DNA from 3 places in the Arthrobacter sp. AK01 genome. Region 1 is predicted to be linked to each of the others. Evidence: predicted binding sites of a transcription regulator. Region 1 holds the regulator's gene; each other region holds the start of a gene.
What was found. The regulator LexA, encoded in region 1, represses DNA repair genes until DNA is damaged. The targets are predictions, from matches to a motif close to TCGAACANNTGTTCGA.
Positions count from the first base shown of each region.

Region 1 (7,082 bases):
CAGACCGGGGAACCGGAACTGCCGTTAGTGCTGCCCAGGCTCCTGCGCCGCACGCTGCAATTTAACTTCAATGGAGTCAACGCCTTCAGCGAAGGAATCCATCCGAGCCCACGCCTCGTTGAGTTGGCCAACCAACGATTGCACAGCCACGGCATCCAGTCCGTCTTCGAGGAAGAGCACCACCCGCAGCTCCGGGCCAGACCCACCACCGGAGACCGTGCGGCCGTCAGCCGTCAAGGACGCAACGCCGGCGCCCGGTTGGGTCTCCAGCCGACGGACAGTCCGGAAGGCTGACACCGTGGAAGCGAGAGCAGCCTCCAGTTGATCATCAAGGTATGACGGCGTCCAGTCCCGCTGTTGGGCGAGTGCCCACATTGCCGGGCGACGAACCACGAAGGTGAAGTCCGAGCCGGGATCCAGAACCAACAACTGCGCGCCTTCGGAGACAGCTGAAAGGGCCGCACGGGCCGCGTAAACGGCCACGGGACGGGCATCGCTGTGCCACGCTTCGAGGGCTGCGGCCGAGGTGAAGACAGGCATGGCCTTACGGCCGTCGGGCGCCGTGAGTGTGACCAAAGCCATATCGGCCTGCTTGTCAGCATGCAGTCCGTCAACGCCGTCGGCTTCCTCGGCGAGCTGGGCGACAACCGGAACAAAAACCCGCGCCGTGGCGAGTGAGGCTACTACTTCGGCCTCGCCTCCGGTCCCGTTGACCAGCCCGGCAATGGCGGCGAGGTAACCGGCGTCCGCCGTCCCGTCGTCGTCCTCGAAGTTATGGATCTTTGCGTCGTCTCCCGTCAGGCTCCGGCCTGCCCACGGTTGCCCGGCAGAGTCAGTCGCTCCCCCGGCACCGGCCAACGCTGCGGCGATGTGGCCCGGCAGGTTCCGGCTGCCGGCGCCATAGTGGCCGTGGCTTCCGTGCGGGTGTCCGGCGTCGTGGGACATCAGCGGCGACCGGCAACGTCCAGGGCTTCGGGCAGGGTGAAGGCACCGGCATAAAGAGCCTTGCCCACGATCGCGCCCTCCACGCCCATTGGGACAAGTTCACGCAGGACCCGGAGATCCTCAAGGCTTGAAATTCCCCCCGAGGCCACAACAGGCTTTCCGGTCTTCTCCACCATCTGGCGCAGCAGTTCCACGTTCGGTCCCTGCAAGGTGCCGTCCTTAGTGACGTCAGTGACGACGTAGCGGGCGCAGCCGGCATCCTCAAGGCGGGCCAGGACCTCCCAGAGGTCCCCGCCTTCCTTCGTCCAGCCACGACCGGCGAGCGTAGTACCGCGGACATCAAGACCAACGGCGATCTTGTCACCGAAGCGGTCGATGGCCCTGCGGGTCCATTCGGGGTTCTCCAACGCTGCCGTGCCGAGATTCACGCGTGCAACGCCAAGGTCCAGGGCACGCTCCAGTGATTCGTCATCGCGCAAACCGCCGGACAGTTCCACCTTCACGTTCAACTGTGAGACAACCTCACTGATGAGGTCGGCATTGTTGCCACGACCGAAAGCGGCGTCAAGGTCCACCATATGAACCCATTCGGCGCCTGCGTTCTGCCAGTTCAGCGCTGCTTCCAGCGGTGTTCCATAGCTGGTTTCCGAGCCGGCTTCTCCTTGCAGGAGGCGGACTGCCTGGCCATCAACAATATCGACGGCGGGCAGGAGTTCCAGAACGGACTGGGAGGAGGTGGTCATGTGGGTCCTTGGAGTTCGAGGGTGGCGCGGTTATTCGAGTGACCGGTTCAGGTACCGGGCAGCGTCAAGAGATAGGCGGCCAGCAGGGACATGCCCGCCAGCACGTAGAAGGAGATGGAAACCCAGCGGGGCTTCTTCTGCTGATGGAAGGAAATGCCGCCACCCACCAGCACACCGGCGAGGCCCATGAGGACAACAGACCACATCTAGGCGGCACCGCTTCCGGATGCTGCCACACCTGGCGTGCCGGACTTTTTCAGCCCGTCCACCCAGTTCCGCAGCAGCCGCGCCCCGGCGTCCCCTGATTTCTCGGGGTGGAACTGCGTTGCGCACAGCGGGCCGTTTTCGACTGCAGCAATGAAGCGTGCACCGTGCTCGGACCACGTCACCTGGGGCGGGGCCATGCGGGGCTGCACAACATCGAAGTTCCATTCCTGGACACCGTAGGAGTGCACAAAATAGAAGCGCTCCTGCTCCACCCCGGCGAAAAGCTTGGAACCTTCGGGAACGTCCACGGTGTTCCAACCCATGTGCGGGACAACCGGAGCAGGCAGCAACTCCACTTTGCCTGGCCACTCTGCCATGCCTTCAGATTCAGTGCCGTGCTCAACCCCGGCCTCGAAAAGGACCTGCAAGCCGACACAGATGGCCAGCACAGGGCGCCCGCCGGCCACCCGGCGACCGATCATGCGGATCGCATCCACGGCCTTAAGTTCCTTCATGACGGTCTCGAACGCGCCCACCCCGGGAACGACGAGTCCGTCGGCGTTGAGGACGTCTTCCGGCTTGGAACTCAGCACTACGTGGGCACCGGCACGCTCAAGTGCCCGGACAGCGGACCGAACATTGCCCGAACCGTAATCGAGCACGGTGACAGTTGGCTTGCCTTCCGGCGACTCGGGCCTCACCGAAGCGATGGTGTCGGCCACCGCGCCGTCCTTGAGGACCTGGCCGCTCACAGTGCCCCCTTTGTGGAGGGGATGCCCTCGACCCGGGGGTCGGATTCCACCGCTGCACGGAGTGCCCGCGCAAAAGCCTTGAACTGTGCTTCCACAATGTGGTGCGGATCGCGGCCCGCCAGCACGTTCATGTGCAGGCAGATTCCGGCGTGCAAGGTGATGGCTTCAAAAACGTGGCGCGTCAAAGACCCAGTGAAGTGGCCACCAATGAGGTGGTATTCCTGGCCCGCGGGCTCGCCGCCGTGCACCAGGTAGGGCCGACCGGAAACATCCACGACGGCGTGGGCCAGGGCCTCATCCAAGGGAACCGTAGCTTCGCCAAAGCGGCGAATGCCGGCCTTGTTGCCCAAAGCAGTGCGCAGGACTTCGCCGAACGTAATGGCCACGTCTTCCACCGTGTGGTGGGCATCGATGTGGGTATCGCCAGTGGCCTTGACGGTCATGTCAATCAACGAGTGCTTGCACAGCGCGGTCAACATGTGGTCATAGAAAGGCACAGAGGTGCTGATGTCCGAGACACCGGACCCGTCCAGGTTGATCTCCACCAGGACGGAGGATTCACTGGTGGTGCGCTCCATGCGCGCGGTGCGGGCAGCGGACGGCGTGGCGCCGGTTTCGCTCATTGGGACGTCCTTATACACGAAGAGTGGGTTGGGTCTATGGACAAGTTTAGGCGCGCTGTGGCGGCTGGCCGTCCAGCAGCGCTTCCAGCGCCTCAAGGAAGGCCGTGGTTTCCGGCTCGGTCCCTGCGGTGACCCGCAAGTGTCCGGGAATGCCGACGTCGCGAACCAGCACACCCGCGTCAAGCAGGCCTTGCCAGATGGCGTGCGGGTTCTCGAGCCCGCCGAAGAACACATAGTTGGAGTCTGAGGCTGAAGGCTTGAGACCCATGCGCAGGAGTTCGGTCACGATGCGGTCGCGTTGGACCTTGATGTCCTCGACGTCGGCCATGAGGGCCTCGCGGTGGTTGAGGGCCGCCAGGGCAGTTGCCTGAGTAACAGCCGACAGGTGATACGGGAGGCGGACCAACCTGATGGCGTCTGTAACCTCGGGTGCTGCGGCCATATAGCCCAGCCGGGCGCCCGCGAGGGCGAAGGCCTTGCTCATGGTGCGGGAAACGATCAGGCGCTCGCGCCCGGGCAGCAAGGTCAGGGCACTTGGCGTGTTGTCGTGGGCGAACTCGTGATAGGCCTCGTCGACGATCACGATGGCCTGGCTGGCTTCCCCGGCCTCGTAAACGGCCTCAACAACTTCCAGGCCCAGGCCTGTTCCGGTGGGGTTGTTGGGCGAGCACAGGAACACAATGTTGGCTCCTGTTTCACGAACCTGCGCTGCCGCCGACGCCGCATCCAAGCCGTAATCCTCTGCCCGGACTCCGCGTACGTATTCGGTATCCGTGCCACTGGCCAGCAGGGGGTACATCGAATACGTGGGCGGGAATCCGAGTGCCTTCCGACCGGGTCCGCCGAATGCTTGGAGGATCTGCTGCAGGACCTCATTTGAACCATTGGCGGCCCAAATGTTGTCCGGGGTGAGATCGTGGCCAAGGTATTCGGCCAAGGACTCGCGCAGTTCAGTGAACTCCCGGTCCGGGTAGCGGTTCAGCCCCGTGGCCGCGGCGGCAACGGCTTCCGTGATGGCCGCCTGGACGTCCGCGGGAACGCCATGAGTGTTCTCGTTGACATTGAGCAGGATAGGAACGTCAAGCTGCGGTGCGCCATAGGGGCTCAGTCCACGCAGGTTGGTCCGGAGGGGTAGTCGGTCTAGTCGCTCAAGCTGGTCACTCACCAAGACAGTTTAAGGGGCTACCGGGACTGCCGAGTAACTGTGACGCCGCGCCACCGGATCCAGCCACGGTGGAACGCGCTAGCTTGCCGGGACGAACAAACGCTGCCCGGGCTGGATCCGGCCACCATGGAGGTCGTTGAGCTGAATGATCTCGGAGATGACATCCCTGGGATCGCGCTCCGGAGCAGCTGCGCCGGCGATACCCCACAGCGACTGCCCGGGCTGGACCGTCACGGTCACCGCGACCGGCGGCTGGAGCTGCGCCTGCGAGTCCGAGGCCTTGGCAGGGGACGTAATGAAACCGGCCAGGCTCAGCAGCGCAGCCACCAGCAGCATTGCGGGGATGCCAAAGAAGACCATCCGACCCCGGCGGGTAAGACGCAGGCGCGTCGGCGCCTGGGTAGTGCGGAAATCAGCGAACGTAGTGATTGCGGACATGAGCTGAGCCCTTCTGAGCTATTGCCTTGCGCCGGATTCCGGTACATGGCTGCCAATTCTTTGTGTTCCCCTCCCCCGATCCCGGATGTTCGAACACTCTGTTCGAACATCCGTCATCCGGTTCGGGTTTATAGAACACATATTCGAACCTTGCTATGACATTTTTAGCACTTATCAACGAACGGTGTCGAGACTCGCTAGAACAAATGTTTGATAAACGCCTGTGCCTGCCCTACGTTTGAGTGAAGAAACAGCACTGTTTCAGTGGAACAGGAGGGTCTGACATTTTTTGCAGACCCGACACCCCTGGATCGTTCCGGGGCGAATGGAAAGGCACTGGCGAACATGGCAGCGAAAGCCACAGGCGGCGGGGCACCCCTGCGGAGCCAACAGCCTCAAAAGAGTCCCAAGAGCCTGACTGTCCGGCAGAAAAAAATTCTGGAGACCATCCAACGCTCGGTGAATGACAATGGGTATCCGCCAAGCATGCGTGAGATCGGTGACACCGTCGGCCTGGCAAGTTTGTCGAGTGTCACGCATCAGCTTTCCCAGCTCGAGAAGCTCGGCTATCTGCGCAGGGACCCCAAGCGTCCCCGTGCCATGGAAGTCCTGATGCCGTTGACGTTGGATGGCGGACCAATTCCCGGCGTCGAAGCCCCTGCGACGCTGCGCAGCGCGGGTGGCCTTGCCGTCACGGAGCTGGCCAGCGCCAGCGATACTGCCATGGTTCCCCTGGTGGGCCGGATCGCTGCAGGCGGCCCCATCCTGGCTGACCAGGCAGTGGAAGACGTCTTGCCCCTTCCCAGGCAACTTGTGGGCCACGGCGAACTGTTCATGCTGAAGGTGGCAGGCGACTCAATGATTGATGCCGCCATCTGCGACGGTGACTGGGTTGTTGTGCGCCGCCAGAACGACGCCATCAACGGCGACATCGTGGCCGCACTGCTGGATGACGAGGCTACCGTCAAGACGTTCCGTCAGCGCGATGGCCACACGTGGTTGCTGCCCCAGAACACCCAATACGAGCCAATCCTTGGCGACCAAGCCACCATCATGGGCAAGGTTGTCTCTGTTCTGCGTTCCCTGTAGGTGCCCACTAGGTAGGTACCCCAAGCCTCCTGGGCGGCTTTTGCCGCACCCAGGAGGCTTTGTTGGCCCCACGAGGCATTGTTGGACCTAGGAGGCCTTGGCGGAGCCCAGGCGTTCCAGCACGCCGCGCACAACCGCCCTGTCCGTCGTCGCCCAGAACGGCGGAAGCGCAGCCCTCAGAAAACCGCCGTAGCGTTCCGTCGACAGCCGTGAGTCAAGCACGGCCACGACTCCCTTGTCTCCCGTTGAACGGATAAGGCGCCCAGCGCCTTGTGCCAAGCGGATGGCGGCATGCGTTGCTGACACGGCCATGAAGCCATTCCCGCCCGACTGGGCGACTGCCCGGGAGCGGGCAGTCATCAGGGGATCGTCGGGGCGCGGGAAGGGAATGCGGTCAATCACCACCAGGCGGCACGAACCACCCGGCACGTCGACGCCCTGCCAGAGTGACATGGTGCCAAACAGGCAAGTGTCCGGCTCATCTGCGAATTGCTTCACAAGGGCAGCCATGGTGGATTCGCCCTGGCAGAGAATGTCCATGTCAAGGCGCAGCCGCATGGCGTCGGCGGCTTCTTCGGCAGCTCGCCGCGAAGAGAAGAGACAAAGCGCTCCCCCGCCGGATGCCCGGATGAGGTCTTCGAGCTCATCGAGAGCCTCGGGCGAGGTCCCACGCCCCGGCTTGGGCAAGTGCTTCGCAACATACAGCACCCCCTGTTTGGGGTAATCAAAGGGCGATCCAACATCAATCCCGGTCCAGCTCGGGGCGCCGTCGCCGATGAGGCCCAGACCTCCAGCCGCCGGTTCGAAGGCAGAGCCAATCGCCAGCGTGGCGGAGGTGAGCACCACGGTGTGGCCCGCGAAGAGGCCTTCGCGCAGCCGTCCCGCGACGCTGAGTGGCGCGATGTTGATCAGTGCCGGTGCCGTTTCGTCAGGCTGCGAGTAACCCTGTTGGGGGTCGAAGGTGCTGTTGCGGGAAAACCAGACCACTTCCCGGTTCTCCTTGGCGGCCAGCATCCGCTCGCACAATTCAAGAATGAGCATGAGCCGTGAGCGAGCGAGCTGCCTGCCGCCGTCGACCGCGTTGGAAGAGTCGGTCTTGGAATCTGAGAGCGCCGCGCGG
Region 1 covers NZ_JAJOHP010000010.1:43,889-50,970, reverse strand. Annotated here, with positions in the region: gene LN996_RS05335 (SseB family protein) at 25-945, opposite strand; gene priA (bifunctional 1-(5-phosphoribosyl)-5-((5-phosphoribosylamino)methylideneamino)imidazole-4-carboxamide isomerase/phosphoribosylanthranilate isomerase PriA) at 945-1,688, opposite strand; gene LN996_RS05325 (hypothetical protein) at 1,736-1,894, opposite strand; gene hisH (imidazole glycerol phosphate synthase subunit HisH) at 1,895-2,647, opposite strand; gene hisB (imidazoleglycerol-phosphate dehydratase HisB) at 2,644-3,270, opposite strand; gene LN996_RS05310 (histidinol-phosphate transaminase) at 3,317-4,435, opposite strand; gene LN996_RS05305 (LysM peptidoglycan-binding domain-containing protein) at 4,514-4,873, opposite strand; gene lexA (transcriptional repressor LexA) at 5,219-5,962, shown strand; gene LN996_RS05295 (ATP-dependent DNA helicase) at 6,050-7,082, opposite strand, start outside.

Region 2 (7,082 bases), on a different contig from region 1:
CGGCGGCTGACGCCTAGAGAATGTGCACGCCTCATGGGCTTTAGCGATGACTACCGCATCCCCGTAAGTGATACACAGGCCTACAAGCAGTTCGGGAACAGCGTGGTCATGCCAGTGATGAATGAAGTAGCCCGCATCATGGCGCCCCACGTAGCGAAAATCAAAAGCGCAGAACTGGAAATCGCCAAGACGGCGTAAGTTTCCGTGGGCGGGCAGAAGTGCCCGCCCACACATTCCGCAACTACCACATCAGGATATAAGAACGTCAATTTCATTAAAATCGTTGTAGAGAGACGAAAGCAACCTAGTCGCAATGCGGAACTGACTGCGGGCTTTCGGTGTCCAGCGACCGTTTCCCTGCAGTTCGGATTTGATGCCAGGGTCGTACACGATAGAACCGCGCGACAATGCTTCGAGGAACAAACCGAAACGCGTGCCTTCAGCCAAGAAGACACGGTTACTGTACCTGTAAAGCCGTGGAATGGCGTCACTCACGCTTTGGGATGGAACATATGCAGCGAACGCGTGTTTTCCCTGCCAATGTTGGAGGAGTTTCGCGAACGACCACCCGCTGACGAGGTTGCCCCTACCATCCACAAGTCCAACATATCCATCGGCAGTCATCGCTTTATAACGGGGACTGTAACCATTAAGGATAAGTTCGAGTCCAGTTTTCGGGTGTGGCGCACCGCTCACCATATGGCGACCGGTGAAGTCATAACGAACCTGGGTCTTTCCCATCACGCCGTGCGTGCGAACGAACCAGTCGACTCCTTTCGATGCATAGCCTCCCAGATCCGGCTCCGGCGTAAACAGGGTGATATTGCCAACGTTAGGTCGATCAAATGACGTGACAGCATGCTGTTTTACCTCCCATTCCCCGAAATCCGGTGCGGCAGCTCCATTCAATGGGATGCCAAGATGGGCCTCCAGCGTGTGTCCACCACACCGCGGTCCACGGCAAGGCCGAAGAATACCGGATGCAGGAAGCTCGCAGGCCTCCAACCATCCCATTGAGTGAATTCGTGCCAACTCGTGAATAAGGTTCATTCTTGAATTCGTTGGAATTTCCTCACGCACCGGAATGGTAACGACCTGCCCAAGGTCGCCCTTGAATCGGCTAAAGGCCTGCGCTGCTTGCGAAGAGCCCGACACAACCATGCCGAATATCGTCTCTTCATTTGAGTTGACGCCGAAGATCAATACTCGTCCTGCCTCTTGGCCACGGCTCGTGGGAGACATCAGAATGCTAGGTGCATCACGACAACCACGCAGAAATCCAGACAATCGGACCTCGGGATACTGAGGATAAAAGACGAGCTGGGCAGCGGGAGCAAGGCAGGACCCGAACGGCCCAATCCACGTCCATGGAATCGGTGCGTGGTAGATGGGGGCCCCAGCTGACGCCTTGGTAGAAGACCCACTGCTGGGCTGAATGGTCCCCATCGGAAGCGAGGCGAGCTCGGACAGATCACTCGCCAAATAGACTTGATTCTTCGAGTTGTGGTTACGTCGCAAGAACTTGACCTGCACGGACTCCACACCATGATCTCTAAATAGCAGCCGCACCGACTCCTCGGTAATATCATCCTGCCAAATTGGTATTCCCATGTGCAATACTCTACAACTAGGATCGCAATCCGTGCACGGTACTTGAGCCATCGCAGCTGTTTATCTAGTAGGACTACATGCTGAAAAAGAATCCCCTGAAATGGCCAGCTAAGGGACGGCCAGCCAGGCTCATCTACGACGTTCTCCACGCCTCAGAGAGCAAGAATCGCTGACGATTAGGTCAGGACGGCACCCTTGCACAGAGATAGCTCTTAGGCCCTAGCGAGCTAGCTAATCTTGGTAGTCGAAGTGGATTAGACGCTACATATGCTTCCTTTTGTTTAATCGAAAGGGAAGATGACTCAATCCATGGACCACGCCAAGAAGGAACAATGGCGACACGAAGCTCGGTCCACGATCCGCTAGGCGCGGATCGATCATTGAGCCAACAGGAAACCTGAGGAGTTTCGGTACACCGCCAGCAACCTGTTGTTTCCTACCAATATCTTCGGTTGAGGAGAGTTGTCGTGAAGATCGTGCAGGACTGTGCAGGACTAAGATGTAGCAAACAAGACTCCGCGAAAACCTCGGCTGGCCTTACCCATGGAAGTTGTCTTCCCACGGATCCACAACTTCAACTCCGAGCTCTCGATGGGGACGACTACACATCTTGACACCTCCTACTCAGCCACATCGCCAGCCCAGTTTCTGATAAAGGCAGGTGAAGAGTTTCCAATTAGAAGATATGGAAGGTCAAGAGAAACCCCTTCAAAAGCCCTCTGTGCATTCTGATTCTTGTCCCACGACAACTTCAAGCTTTTCATAGATTCAACCGAATACTCAGCATTCCATGCTGGGTGCGCGACGAGCCGATCTATTCCTTGTGTTATGCGAGTCCACTGATCATCAGTGAGATCATCAGCTAGAACAAATTTCTCATTGCTTCCCTTCATAGCCACATTACCCCAGAGATCTTTGAGCAACTTAGCGCAATAGGCAATGGAAGCTTGATAGCTAATGCGTTTGGCACGTTCAGTTTCAACCTCGCTCATTTGTCCATCACCTTGCGGCTCGAATGCGGCATCAGTCAAGTGATTGAGTAGGCGAACTATATTTGATGCTTCCGAGTCACGAATCGAAGAAAGCGCCTCACCTTTCTCGGATAGTGGCTCGGTAAAAATAAGCCTCTCAAGCACCTTACTTCGAATTACTGTCTCAGTTAACTCAACACCCCCACCACGTAATCCCTTTGCGTACTGTGGAAGCCGAAGATCTGGGTTACCAAGGAGTCGTTGAACTAACGCGGCCCTAAAGGCCTGCTTGGCCCGGACTCTGTCATCAGCCGGTAGCCAGCTAATGAAGCCAGCCTCTGAGGCTTCATGTTCGCCTACTGATAGTTCATACTTCGCAAGCTTATCTTCCCATTCTTCGGAAAGTTTACTAGCCAACTCAAAAGGTGATAGAGGCAGTTTTTTGATCTTAGCTTGTATCGAATTGACTAGTTCAATCGCTGCCTCCGGAGAAAGGTTGAGATAAATCTTTGCAACGATCCGTTGCCTATCCTTCAACCAATTGGCTACGGTCTTGTGCTGGCCGTCAAACATCAGGAGTCGACGGAGCCCATCGCTCTGTGGTTCGGAAAGCCGCGTACTAGGTGGTTCGTGCAACGGGTTTCTCCGTAAATCGCTAAATATCGCACCAACATGTTCACGCTTAAGAATTCTTGGTTGACAATCCTCATCATTGTAAAGAGAACTTCGCGGCACATCCACATACACAAACATAAATTCGCCAGCATCATTGCACTCTCGCATTATTGCAACGGACCGATGGCTACCATCGGGGAATTCAAATTCGGCCGTTTCATCTAGAATTTGAACTTGGCTAGGCTTGGGTACTATCTGGAAGAAGTCCAGGACTCCGTCATACTTTATTCTCCCTGATGTTTTTGAAATGAACCGTGAAAATTTTATATAGGGACGAATATAGCGAGATCCTGCGGCCTTCTTCATACGATTGCACGTTATGTGCGCCAAGTTCAGGTTCTCCACGTTAGTGGGACCGCCGTCTGCTTCAGCAGCATCATGGTCTGCTTCGTAGTCTTCCGAGGCTTTACTAATCGTATCCTCGCAGAGGAAACACACCCCACCAGTCTGCTGCCACAGAAGTGCTTCCAGCTTGTCCTTGTCCCTTTCGATCTCTTCGAGCTTTGAGAGAATACGATTTGAAACTCTAAAAGTCATTTCTATCCTTTGAACTTCATGATTGACCTGAGGCCCCTGTGGCAGGAGGCTACCATGCTGCGTAGTCAGCCGACTTCACGACGCATCGCACTCGCGAGACTCCGCTAGGTCCGTTGCCGTCTCACAGCTGTTGGGACCCAGCGTTCCAGCTCAGCGCCTATCCTTTGCCTGATGAGCAACAGGCCATTCGAGTAGATACAAGGCCCATACTCCTTAGTTGGCTCTCGTTCTTCCGCCCAGGGTCTGACGTACGTTTGATAACACATCGATAGAAGCCGAGGAGCTAAGCAGAAAATTCGCCCATGCCACGAATTATTCGGCACACTCGTACACCGACGGCACTCACATCTCAGAAAGTGCCAACTCACTCACTTCGCTCCACCTGATGGGGCGGAGATCTTGTGCACCAGCTCCCTTGTCGGTAAACCAATTCCCAGCCTCAGGAGCCACAGAAGTAGGCCAGCAAAGCCCACCAGCAGTCAAAAAATGGCCTCCTCCTCGAGAAATATTAGAGGTCGCCGTGACCTAATTACGATATTTACGCCGGAAAAACCTTTAGTAAATCATTCTTTATCTCGCCGTCTGATCTAGCTTGACTCATTACGCACGGCCTGTGCCTCCAGTTCACTATCGGCACTACCGATACGTTCCCCCTTTTGTCGTCTTTGTGGGAACCTTGCCCACAAAGTCGAGAAGGAGGACTTAGAAGTTGGTATGGCTCGCAGCATGTCATTCGGTTCCGCAAATTGCGCACTCGACACAATATATTGGGGTGTCGAAAGATTGGGCAATCTTAGGAGCCCATGAGAAGTAGGACGCGCAAGTGCAATCTCTTTGCCCCTACGATTTGAGAGAAAGACGGTCCTTCTACCCCATCGATCATTCTCGACTTTGTCAGGATAGAAAAGATCTCGAACTATTCCCAATAGTTCGACTTTTTGTATTGCAGAGGCGACCAGATCCAGTGTCTTCATTAATGCATCTAGATCCGCAGCCGAGCGCCTAAAATGGAGTTGATCATTTCGAGCTGACGCAATTTCGCTTTGTACGAGCAAAGCACTTATCTCATTTAGACCATTGACAAGTCGGTCTTGGGCACTAGGGACCAAGTCCAGAAACGGGATTGTATGAGTGAATGGGAAACGTTGCAGTTCCGTATTTTTATGAAAATTTGGGTACTGACTTGAATTACGAAGTAGTTTTGATGACTCACCGAGCGAGGAGCTTAGTAGTCCTGCAAGACATTCAAAACCTCTAACCAGCGGGTAGAGTGTTAAGTCCTCACCGAAGCGGATCCTATCCTCGGATTTCTTTGTGCGACCGATGTCAAACTCCTCAAGCCTAGCGAACGCAGCCACGCGATCACGCTCAAAGTCATACTGAAATGGATGTTGGCTGACCACGTGGTCATTGAGTAAGACCCAGGTAGCGAAGGACAAGGTATCGGTGAGAAATTCCTCTAGCTTAACAAAGTAGCTGACAGCAACTGAACGGACAAGTTCATAGTCGACCAGAGTACTTACATTTGCCGTTTGAGCGGCTTGCCGAAGTCGTTCATGGCCGGTCCAGTACTCGATTCGCAGTGAATCAGTAATATCAACATCGAAACCGAGCTTCCAAAGGATGCGATCCACCAGAGTGTCGTCGTCCTCCGCACCTGTTATTTCCAGATGCAGTTCCTCACCAGCCTTGCTTACATGAGACCGCCTAGACAAGACTAATCGAGATAAGACTTCATGCGGACTAGCAGTTCTTAGGAACTCATCCAGCCTCGCCTCAAGAGAGACACCGGGGATCGACCGAAGTTGCCATTTGAGTTCATCCTCAGCATCGGAATCCGAGCCGGGGTAAAGATGCTCTACCAGCCTTCGTAACCGCATGGCAGCGACATCATCCCTAGCTCTCAATCGAACACCCAACGCGGATGCTTCGAGTCGAATTCTAAAGATTCCCTGTCTAATATCCCGTCGTAGTACAGGCGTCCGCACCTCACCAGCTGGAATTTCAATAGTTCGGCGGAAAATCAGTGTATCTATGGCCCTGGCAATAACTTTGTCATCGCATAAAAGACACAACTGCAAACACTCGGCGGCCGAAAGAACTGACGTTATTTCGATGGCACGGCCGCGATAGCCAAATTTTGCTATGTACTCTCGCAGAGTCCCACCAGTATGATCTAGAAGCCATGAAAGGATGTTTCGAATCTCAACGACATCGAAGCCATCGCCAAGAAGCGCGAATGTTGTGGACAGCTCAAAGTCATCGAAGATCTTATCATCGTAGTTTGAAATTGTTGCAATGAATTTTGACCACTCAGACGGTGTGTCAGATTCTAGCTCGTGATAACGATGCACTCTGTGACGAAGCGAATTGATTGGTGCGGTGCCGTCGGTATCAAGTCGAGTGTCGTGCACGGATGTACACGACACGTCGTGACAGTGTTGGAGAGGAACCCTCATTGTGGGCGAAAAGTTTCGGCGCGCTTCAGATCTATGAAGACCGAAAGGTCCGCTAACCCAGTACCCGGATTGGAACACACCAATTGGTTGACCATCGAGTAGTTTGGCAGTATCAGAGATGCCTAGGAATCGGCGTCGTTCTGGAAAGAGATCTGCTGCCTTCTCATATAGATCGGGTCCATGGACATGCGGGAGCAGAATTTCTCTGTCGACGAGCTGATTCGATATGGCTTTTGCTAATGCATCTACACTCATCTTCTCTGGATCGATCAGGATTTCAACATGCGCCAAATGAAGCAGGCACATCAGCCTAGCTTCTTTGGTTGGGACCTTCTCACCTCCTTGAGCTTTCCCTAGCTCAAGCACCATGCGGCTTCCAGCGGCCGACGGGACAATTGCATTGTTCAGTTCGTCACTAATTTTATAGTCGGAGCGGATAACGCAACCGTCTAGGAAATCAGTAAGATCAATGATCTCAAGGAGATTCTTCCGCCATTCGGGGTTCTTATATTTATCCAGAAGCTCATGCTCAGAATACGGCTTCTTCACTTACATCCTTTACGGTGTGTTCACGGGCTTTGGCACAGCATACCCAAAGGGCAGCTTTCTAGCCATGAACTGGGATCTCGACAATTGATCCAACTGGCTCAGCTGCGCAGAACCACACCGTGAGAAAGCTGGCTTCGCCAAATTGGGCTTGCCTGTAGAAGAACCTAGACCGCGCCGCTTCAACCTTGGATGCAAGGGTCCTGCAATCTCTGCCACGTAGCCGGCCGTGTGTGCTTGAATCCGGTTCATACAGCGTAATAGAGCATGCCTACGCTGGAGA
Region 2 covers NZ_JAJOHP010000049.1:357-7,438, reverse strand. Annotated here, with positions in the region: gene dcm (DNA (cytosine-5-)-methyltransferase) at 1-198, shown strand, start outside; gene LN996_RS16445 (MvaI/BcnI family restriction endonuclease) at 250-1,203, opposite strand; gene LN996_RS16440 (HNH endonuclease signature motif containing protein) at 2,232-3,794, opposite strand; gene LN996_RS16435 (hypothetical protein) at 4,382-6,802, opposite strand.
Region 2: LN996_RS16440 (HNH endonuclease signature motif containing protein) is a predicted target of LexA. The motif match lies at 4,037-4,052, and genes of this name have one in related genera.

Region 3 (7,082 bases), on a different contig from region 1:
GGTGGGTGGCAGGATGGGCGCATGAGCCGAGTAACCTGCGATCTCACCGTGTCCCTGGACGGCTTTGTTGCCGGCCCCAACCAGTCCCTGGATCAGCCGCTGGGGGAGCGCGGCGAAAGCCTGCACCGCTGGCAGTTCGAAGAGCGTGAAGCCAACGCAGCCGAAGTGGCCGGGATCCTGGAGGCGGGCGCCTACATCATGGGCAGGAACATGTACGCAGGACCAGGGGCCGGCCCTTGGGACGCGGACTGGCGCGGGTGGTGGGGTGAGGAACCTCCTTACCATGCGCCCGTCTTCGTCCTGACCCATCATGAGCGGGAGCCCTTGGAGCTGCAGGGCGGCACGACGTTCCACTTTGTCACCAATGGTATTGAGGCTGCACTGGACCGTGCCCGGGAAGCTGCCGGCAGCAAGGACGTGGCCATCGCCGGCGGAGCGCAGACGGCCCGGCAGTTCCTCTCGGCGGGGCTGATGGACGAGTTGAGGCTCCACATCTCGCCGGTCATTCTCGACGGCGGCGAGCGGCTGCTGGATGGACTCGGGGACGTCCGCCTGGAGCCGGTGGACGTACGGGGGACCGGGCTCGTGACGCACGTACGGTACCGCGTGATTCGCTAGCCGGAGATTCGGTGACTGCAAGAATGGGCGCATGCCCCTCCACACCTACCCCATCCGACGGGTTGCTGAGGACCCTGCAAACGTTCTTGATCGCGGTCGCTGGCCGGCAGCGCTGCCGCCTGTTGCCCAGGTGCTTGATGAGGGCCTCGACCTGACCTCAGCAACCATCCTGATTGGCGAGAACGGGTCCGGCAAATCGACCCTGGTGGAAGCCATCGCCCTGGCTTACGGTCTGTCGCCGGAAGGCGGTTCCACCGGTGCACGGCACACCACCAGGTCCAGCGAATCCGTCCTCGCCGATCACCTGCAGCTTGTCCGGAATGCCGGTGCCAGCCGGCGGGGGTACTTCCTGCGGGCCGAAACCATGCACGGATTCTTCACGTACCTCGAGATGAACCCGAGCACATCCGGGGACATCCCATTCCACGACATGTCCCACGGCGAGTCATTCCTGGAATTGGCGCTGGACAGATTCAAGGGACACGGATTGTGGGTGCTCGATGAGCCCGAGTCGGCTTTGTCGTTCAGCGGTTGCCTCAGCCTTCTCAGTGTTCTGAAGGACCTGTTGTCCCACGGAGATTCCCAGGTCATCATGTCCACTCACTCACCTCTTCTGGCGGCCCTTCCGGGCGCCCGGATCCTGGAAGTCGGGCCTTGGGGCCTGCGGGCACGCGACTGGGAAGATCTTGATCTTGTTGCTAACTGGCGGTCATTCCTGGACGCACCTCAGAGGTATCTTCGGCACATCTGACGCCACCTCACGTGGCCAACGCGCCGGGAAAGTGACCGGAGAGGTTCGCGAATGGGCGGGGCTTGCCCGATGATGAGGTCTGGTCCGGTGATGGGTCCCGTCCGGTGATGGGTCCCGTCCGGTGAGCGGCGTAGCCTTGGCGGCATGGGGAAACTATTGACAGCAGCACCACGCCTTACATTGGCCTGCGGAGCCCTGATGCTGTTGGGAACGGGGTGCGCATCGCTCGGACAGCCGGCCGCCGGCCTGCCGTCTGCCAGCCTGCCGTCCGCCGGGAGCCCAACCCCGGAAATCCGACCGGAAGTTGTGCTGTGCCAAGGCAACGAAGTTTCGCGTCCGGCGCTGGACAATCCACGACCGGCCAGCGAGCTCGGCCCGGAGGCCGCCCCGGCTCTCGCCGGCCGTGGGGTCTCGGCTTTTGACCCGGTCACCTGGCTGATTGCGCAGGAGAGCAGCGATCGTGTGATGCTCATGAACAAACTCGCAGCTCCCCAGGATCACGGCTACGGCGATGTCCGCGACTACATGTACATCGTCATTTCCACCCACTCCATGGCATCGGAACCAGGTCAACCGGTATGGGCGGTCGTCGAGTCATCGACCTGCACGCCCACGCTGGACCTTGGCGAGCTGAGAGCCGGCGCAGTCACTCTTGATCCCTCGTTGCCGCCGGTCCCTGAGTCCGATCGCGTGGCTCTCCTCGTCACGGAGTTCGACTGCAACTCCGGGAAGAACGCCGAAGGCCGGATTGACGTCGTCAAGCTCGTCGAAACAGAGTCCACGGTCGAGGTCGTCCTGGGGGTGCAGCCCGCCGGGGCGCAGTGGGCCACCTGTCAGGGAAACCCGGCGACGCCCTTCGCTGTCGATCTCGAACGGCCGCTCGGGAACCGTACCATCCTGGACGCCGCCGTCCTGCCCGCGCGCGAGATCACAGCACCAGCCCGGCCGGGAACCGGCGGATAGCTCTATCTGCCTTCCCCGCCCCGGCGGGGACCAGCAGCCATGCCATCTCCGGCCCGCGATTTCACGGTTCCGCGGGTAGGTTTCGGGTGGAGATCGAACAATGTCCGCCAACCGCTGTACACTCAAGTATCGAACATATATTCGAATAAAGGTGTGTTGTGGGCGTGATCGTCGGCCCCCGCGTGATAGATGCGGGCTTTTCCCTGATGTCGGTACTGCTGGCTCCAATCCCGGTGGCGGCAGGGTATCCATCGCCTGCCCAGGACTACTTTGACGGCAGGATCGATCTCAATGAGCACCTGATCAAGGATGTCACCAGCACTTTCGTGGTGAGGGTGACGGGGCAATCCATGGAGGGTGCCGGGATCAGCGACGGGGACGAGTTGATCGTTAACCGGGCGCTGGAGCCCAAGGACGGGTCCGTCGTCGTGGCTGTCCTTGACGGTGAGTTGACCATCAAGAGGCTCCGCGTCACGCCCTCAGGGGTGATCCTCCAGGCGGACAATCCCAAGTACCCGGACATTCGCGTGCCGGCAATGTCTGAGCTGACCATCTGGGGCGTGGCAACCACGTGCCTGCATCACATCTAGCTGTCGCCGCCCCCGCTGATCCCCGAGTTGATCCGTTCTATCTTTGAGTGCACAAACGCGACATATGCACTTGAAGGATGGGTCTACTCCTCGATGGTGTCAGTCCGGGCCGGAACTGCTCGAAATCGCAGCCGTGACACTTCGGATGCTGGCCGAACCGACCCGCCTCAACCTTCTTTGGCAACTCGCCAAACCCCGGCTCATCCAGAAGACCATCAACCACGCCGACCACCAAGTCAGTGGCGAACCCGCCCACGACTAACCCAAGCGGTGTGATCAGCGGCAGGTTGATATCGAACTGGAGCTGATGTTGTGGGCGGAGTTCGGTCGCTGCTGCAACGCGGTTTCTTGTCGGCGGTCGGCGGTACAGTTGATGCATTCGAAGATATATTCGAATGCACGGGGTGTCCTGCGTGATGATTGCGGGCATGCGTGCTAGTGGCGAACGCAAGGAGAATGATGTCCAAGCCAGCTCTCATGCATCAAATGCAAGAGATTGCCCATGTGGATATCAACTGCTTCTATGCGTCGGCGGAGAGGGCCTTCAACCCCGCGCTGGAGGGCAAGCCATTGATTGTGTTGTCCAACAATGACGGTTGCGCCGTGACCAGGTCGCCGGAAGCCAAGAAGCTGGGCATTGGGCTGGGGGAGCCGTGGTTCAAGATCGCCCCACGGGCCAAGGAATGGGGGCTGATAGCGCTCTCCAGCAACTATGAACTGTACGGCGACATCAGCTCCCGGGTCATGGAGCTCCTGGCCCGCTACTCGGCATGGCAGGAGGTCTACTCCATTGACGAGGCGTTTCTCGGAGTCAGGGGACAACCACAGGACTTGCTGGAGCTGGGAAGCACCATCAAGGCAGCCTGCCAACGGCATGTGGGGGTTCCGGTCTGTGTCGGAATCGCCCGCACCAAGACCCTGGCCAAGCTCGCCAACAAATGGGCTAAGCACAATCCAGCCTTCCACGGCGTATGCCGCTGGGACTCGGTCCCCGAAGCCCAACGCGAAGCTCTCATGGCACGGCTGTCCGTCATTGAAATCTGGGGTGTGGCAACGCGGCTTACCAAGCGCCTGAACGCCCTGGGAATCTTCTCAATCCTGGACCTGGTCCACGCCGACCCGATTGCTTTGCGGGACAAGTTCTCGATTGTCATGATGCGAACCGTCCTGGAACTCCAAGGCACGCCCTGTATTCCCATGGAGGAAGAGAGAGTCGGCCGGGACCAACTGATCTTCTCCCGCTCGTTCTCCACACCGATTACGACGACGGACCAGCTGCGGCAGGTGCTCAGCGTCTACGGTCAAATGGCCAGTGCCAGGCTGGCCAAGCACGATCTTCAGGCCAAGCTCCTAACAGCGTTTGCCGCGACGTCCGTCTACAACCCGAACGATAAGTCCTTTCCCACGGTCACCGTGAGGCTGCCCATGCCCACGTCGGACCCCGTGCTCCTCACCAAGGCCGCACACGCGCTGGTCCCCAAAATCCAGGAAGGCGTGAAGTATGCCAAAGCCGGAATCATGGTCACGGACCTCCGTCCCAGCGGCAACCAGAAACCGTTGGAGATCTTCGAGAACCGTCATGAGGAGCGCGGCATCGGCCCCCTGCTGGAGCAAGTCAGCAAGCGGTATGGCCGGGGCTCCATCGGCCTGGGCCACGCCGGCATTAAGGGCGGCCCGGACTGGTCCATGAAACGGGACATGCTCAGCCCCCGCTACACCACCAACTGGGACGAACTTCCCCTGGTGAAGGCGGCGTAGCGGGGCAGGGGACGAGGAAGCGGAGAGCCTACGCCCGCAGCCGGTAACCGCGCTTCACGACGGTCTCCACGAGCTTGCCATCCGGCAGCGAGGACCGCAGCCTGCTGACTGTCATGTCCAGGGCGTGCACGGAGCCACGCAGGTCCAACAGGTCCGAGAGCGCTTCCCTGGACAATACGGCTCCACCCGCGCCGAGCAGGGCCCGCAGCAGCAGGAGGGGGGCCGGTGCAAGGTCCACCACCTCACCGTTGATCCGCAGGCAGCGCCCACGCAGCTCGATCGTTGCGCTCTTGGTTTCCAAACGGCGCACGTGGTTCAGGGACAGGTGCTCCGTCACCAAGCGGATCAAGGCACCCATCCGGTAGCGGTCGGGGATAAGGGGCGTCAGCCCGGCGTCGACCAGTGGCTGTGCGGTGACCGGCCCCACCGCGGCAACAGTCACCGGCCCCTTAAGGGCTTCGATGAGCTGCCGGTAGAGGCCCATTTCGTGAGCGGTGCTCCACATGGCATCCACCGCGGGGGCGCTGGTGAACGTCAGTACATCGAGGTTCCCGCCCACCACGGCTTCGATCAGGCGCGGCAGTTTGTCCTCGCCGTCGGGCTTCACCCAGCGGTACGGGGTCACCGTCAGGACCGTGGCGCCGGACATGCGGAGCCGCTCCAGCTGGCGGACGTCGGTGTATCCGTGCAGCTGCACGGCCACGGTCTTGCCACGAACGCCTTCGGCCAGCAGCATGTCCACCAGCGTGGCCGTGGTTTCGTCACTGCTGATTCCGACGTCGGCAAGACCGGCAGCGCGCACGGCACCGCGGGCCTTGGGGCCACGGACGAACATGCGGCAAGCGGACAGGGTTTCCAGGAGTTGCTCGCCGATGCCGAACGAGTCCGCGGCCTCGCACCAGCGGCGCATTCCGTAAGCCGTGGTGGCGATACAAATGTCCGGCTTTGCCGCAATGATGGTGCGGGTGTCCTCGATGAGGACCATGTCTTCCTGCACAGGTGCGATCTTCAAAGCGGGGGCGTGCAACACGCTCGCACCGCGGCGCTCCAATGCCTCAATGAGGTCACGGGAACGGCGGTGCGAGGTGACGCCGATTCGGAAGCCATCCAGCGGCGCATCGGCCGCTTCGGATACTCCCGGAGCGGCGGTGGCGTCGTGGACTTCGAGGGCGCGTGCAACAGTCATGTGTTCTTACCTTCAGGCTTCAAGGAGCGAAGCCGCGAGGCGGCTCAGTTCAGCGGATGCTTCAGCATGATTGCGGTTGGCTTCAGCCACCCGGACCACCTCGCCGATGACCAGAACGGCCGGGTTGCTGCAGCCGGTGGCTGCAGTTTCGATCGTACCCAGATCAGCGATGGTGGTGCGCTGTCCCGGACGGTAGCCACGTTCAACGACGGCCATGGGCATGTCCGAATTCATCCCGGCCCGACGCAGGCCTGCCGCCAGCTGGGGAAGGGTGCCGATACCCATGAGGACCACGATCGTGCCGCCAAGGCCGGCAAGGTGGGTGTGCTCCTTCTCGGTCAACGGGGCGTGGCCGGACACCACGGTGAACATGTGGCTCACTTCGCGGTGTGTCACCGGGATCCCTGCCGCTGCAGGAACGGAGATGGCACTGGTGACACCGGAAATCACCCGTACCGGGACGCCGGCCGCAACACAGGCGGCCACTTCCTCGCCTCCGCGGCCGAACACGTATGGATCGCCGCCCTTGAGTCGGACCACGTTCTTGCCCAGCAGGGCAGCTTCCACCATGAGCTTCTCGATGTCACGCTGAGTCACCTTGTGGAGGCCAGGCTGCTTTCCGACATCCACCAGCTCGGCAGAGGTCAGGTCGGCCAGTTCCTGGTAGGGAGCCAGCCGGTCATAGAACACGACGTCGGCATCCCGCAAGGCGTCAACGGCACCAACAGTCAGCAGGTCCAGGGCCCCCGGGCCTCCGCCTACCAGGGTGACGTGGCCCTCAGCGCCCGGGGCGGGCTCGAACGCAACCGGGATTCCGGCGTCGCGGCAGCGTTCCACCAGCGGCAGCCAGCCGGCCCCGCCGTCGTCCACTACTGCCACCAGGAACGGGCGCTCGGGGAGCTGGCCGTCGCCGGGCACACCCTCCGGGGTGCTCAGCCGGTACACATGGGCACCGGCGCTCTGGTAGCGGCGGATTGCTTGGCGGGCGGACTTGTCCGATCCCGTGACGAGGACGTCACGGCCGGTGAGATCGATGGTGAGCTGCATGGGAGACCCCTAGTTTTCTGCGCCGACGGTTTCGCTGCGGACCGGGATGGTGGAGGCAATGAGCACACCGCCCTTTTCTTCGTTCGTGGCCGGACGGATCTGGCCCCGCTCAGGAACGAAGGAGATGGATTCGTCCTTCTGGTTGGGAGCGTTGACGAAGGAACGGAAA
Region 3 covers NZ_JAJOHP010000005.1:6,721-13,802, reverse strand. Annotated here, with positions in the region: gene LN996_RS02845 (dihydrofolate reductase family protein) at 22-618, shown strand; gene LN996_RS02840 (ATP-binding cassette domain-containing protein) at 650-1,369, shown strand; gene LN996_RS02835 (hypothetical protein) at 1,514-2,332, shown strand; gene LN996_RS02830 (LexA family transcriptional regulator) at 2,491-2,922, shown strand; gene LN996_RS02825 (hypothetical protein) at 2,987-3,184, shown strand; gene LN996_RS02820 (Y-family DNA polymerase) at 3,382-4,680, shown strand; gene LN996_RS02815 (uroporphyrinogen-III synthase) at 4,709-5,866, opposite strand; gene cobA (uroporphyrinogen-III C-methyltransferase) at 5,879-6,913, opposite strand; gene nirB (nitrite reductase large subunit NirB) at 6,923-7,082, opposite strand, start outside.
Region 3: LN996_RS02830 (LexA family transcriptional regulator) is a predicted target of LexA. The motif match lies at 2,462-2,477, and genes of this name have one in related genera.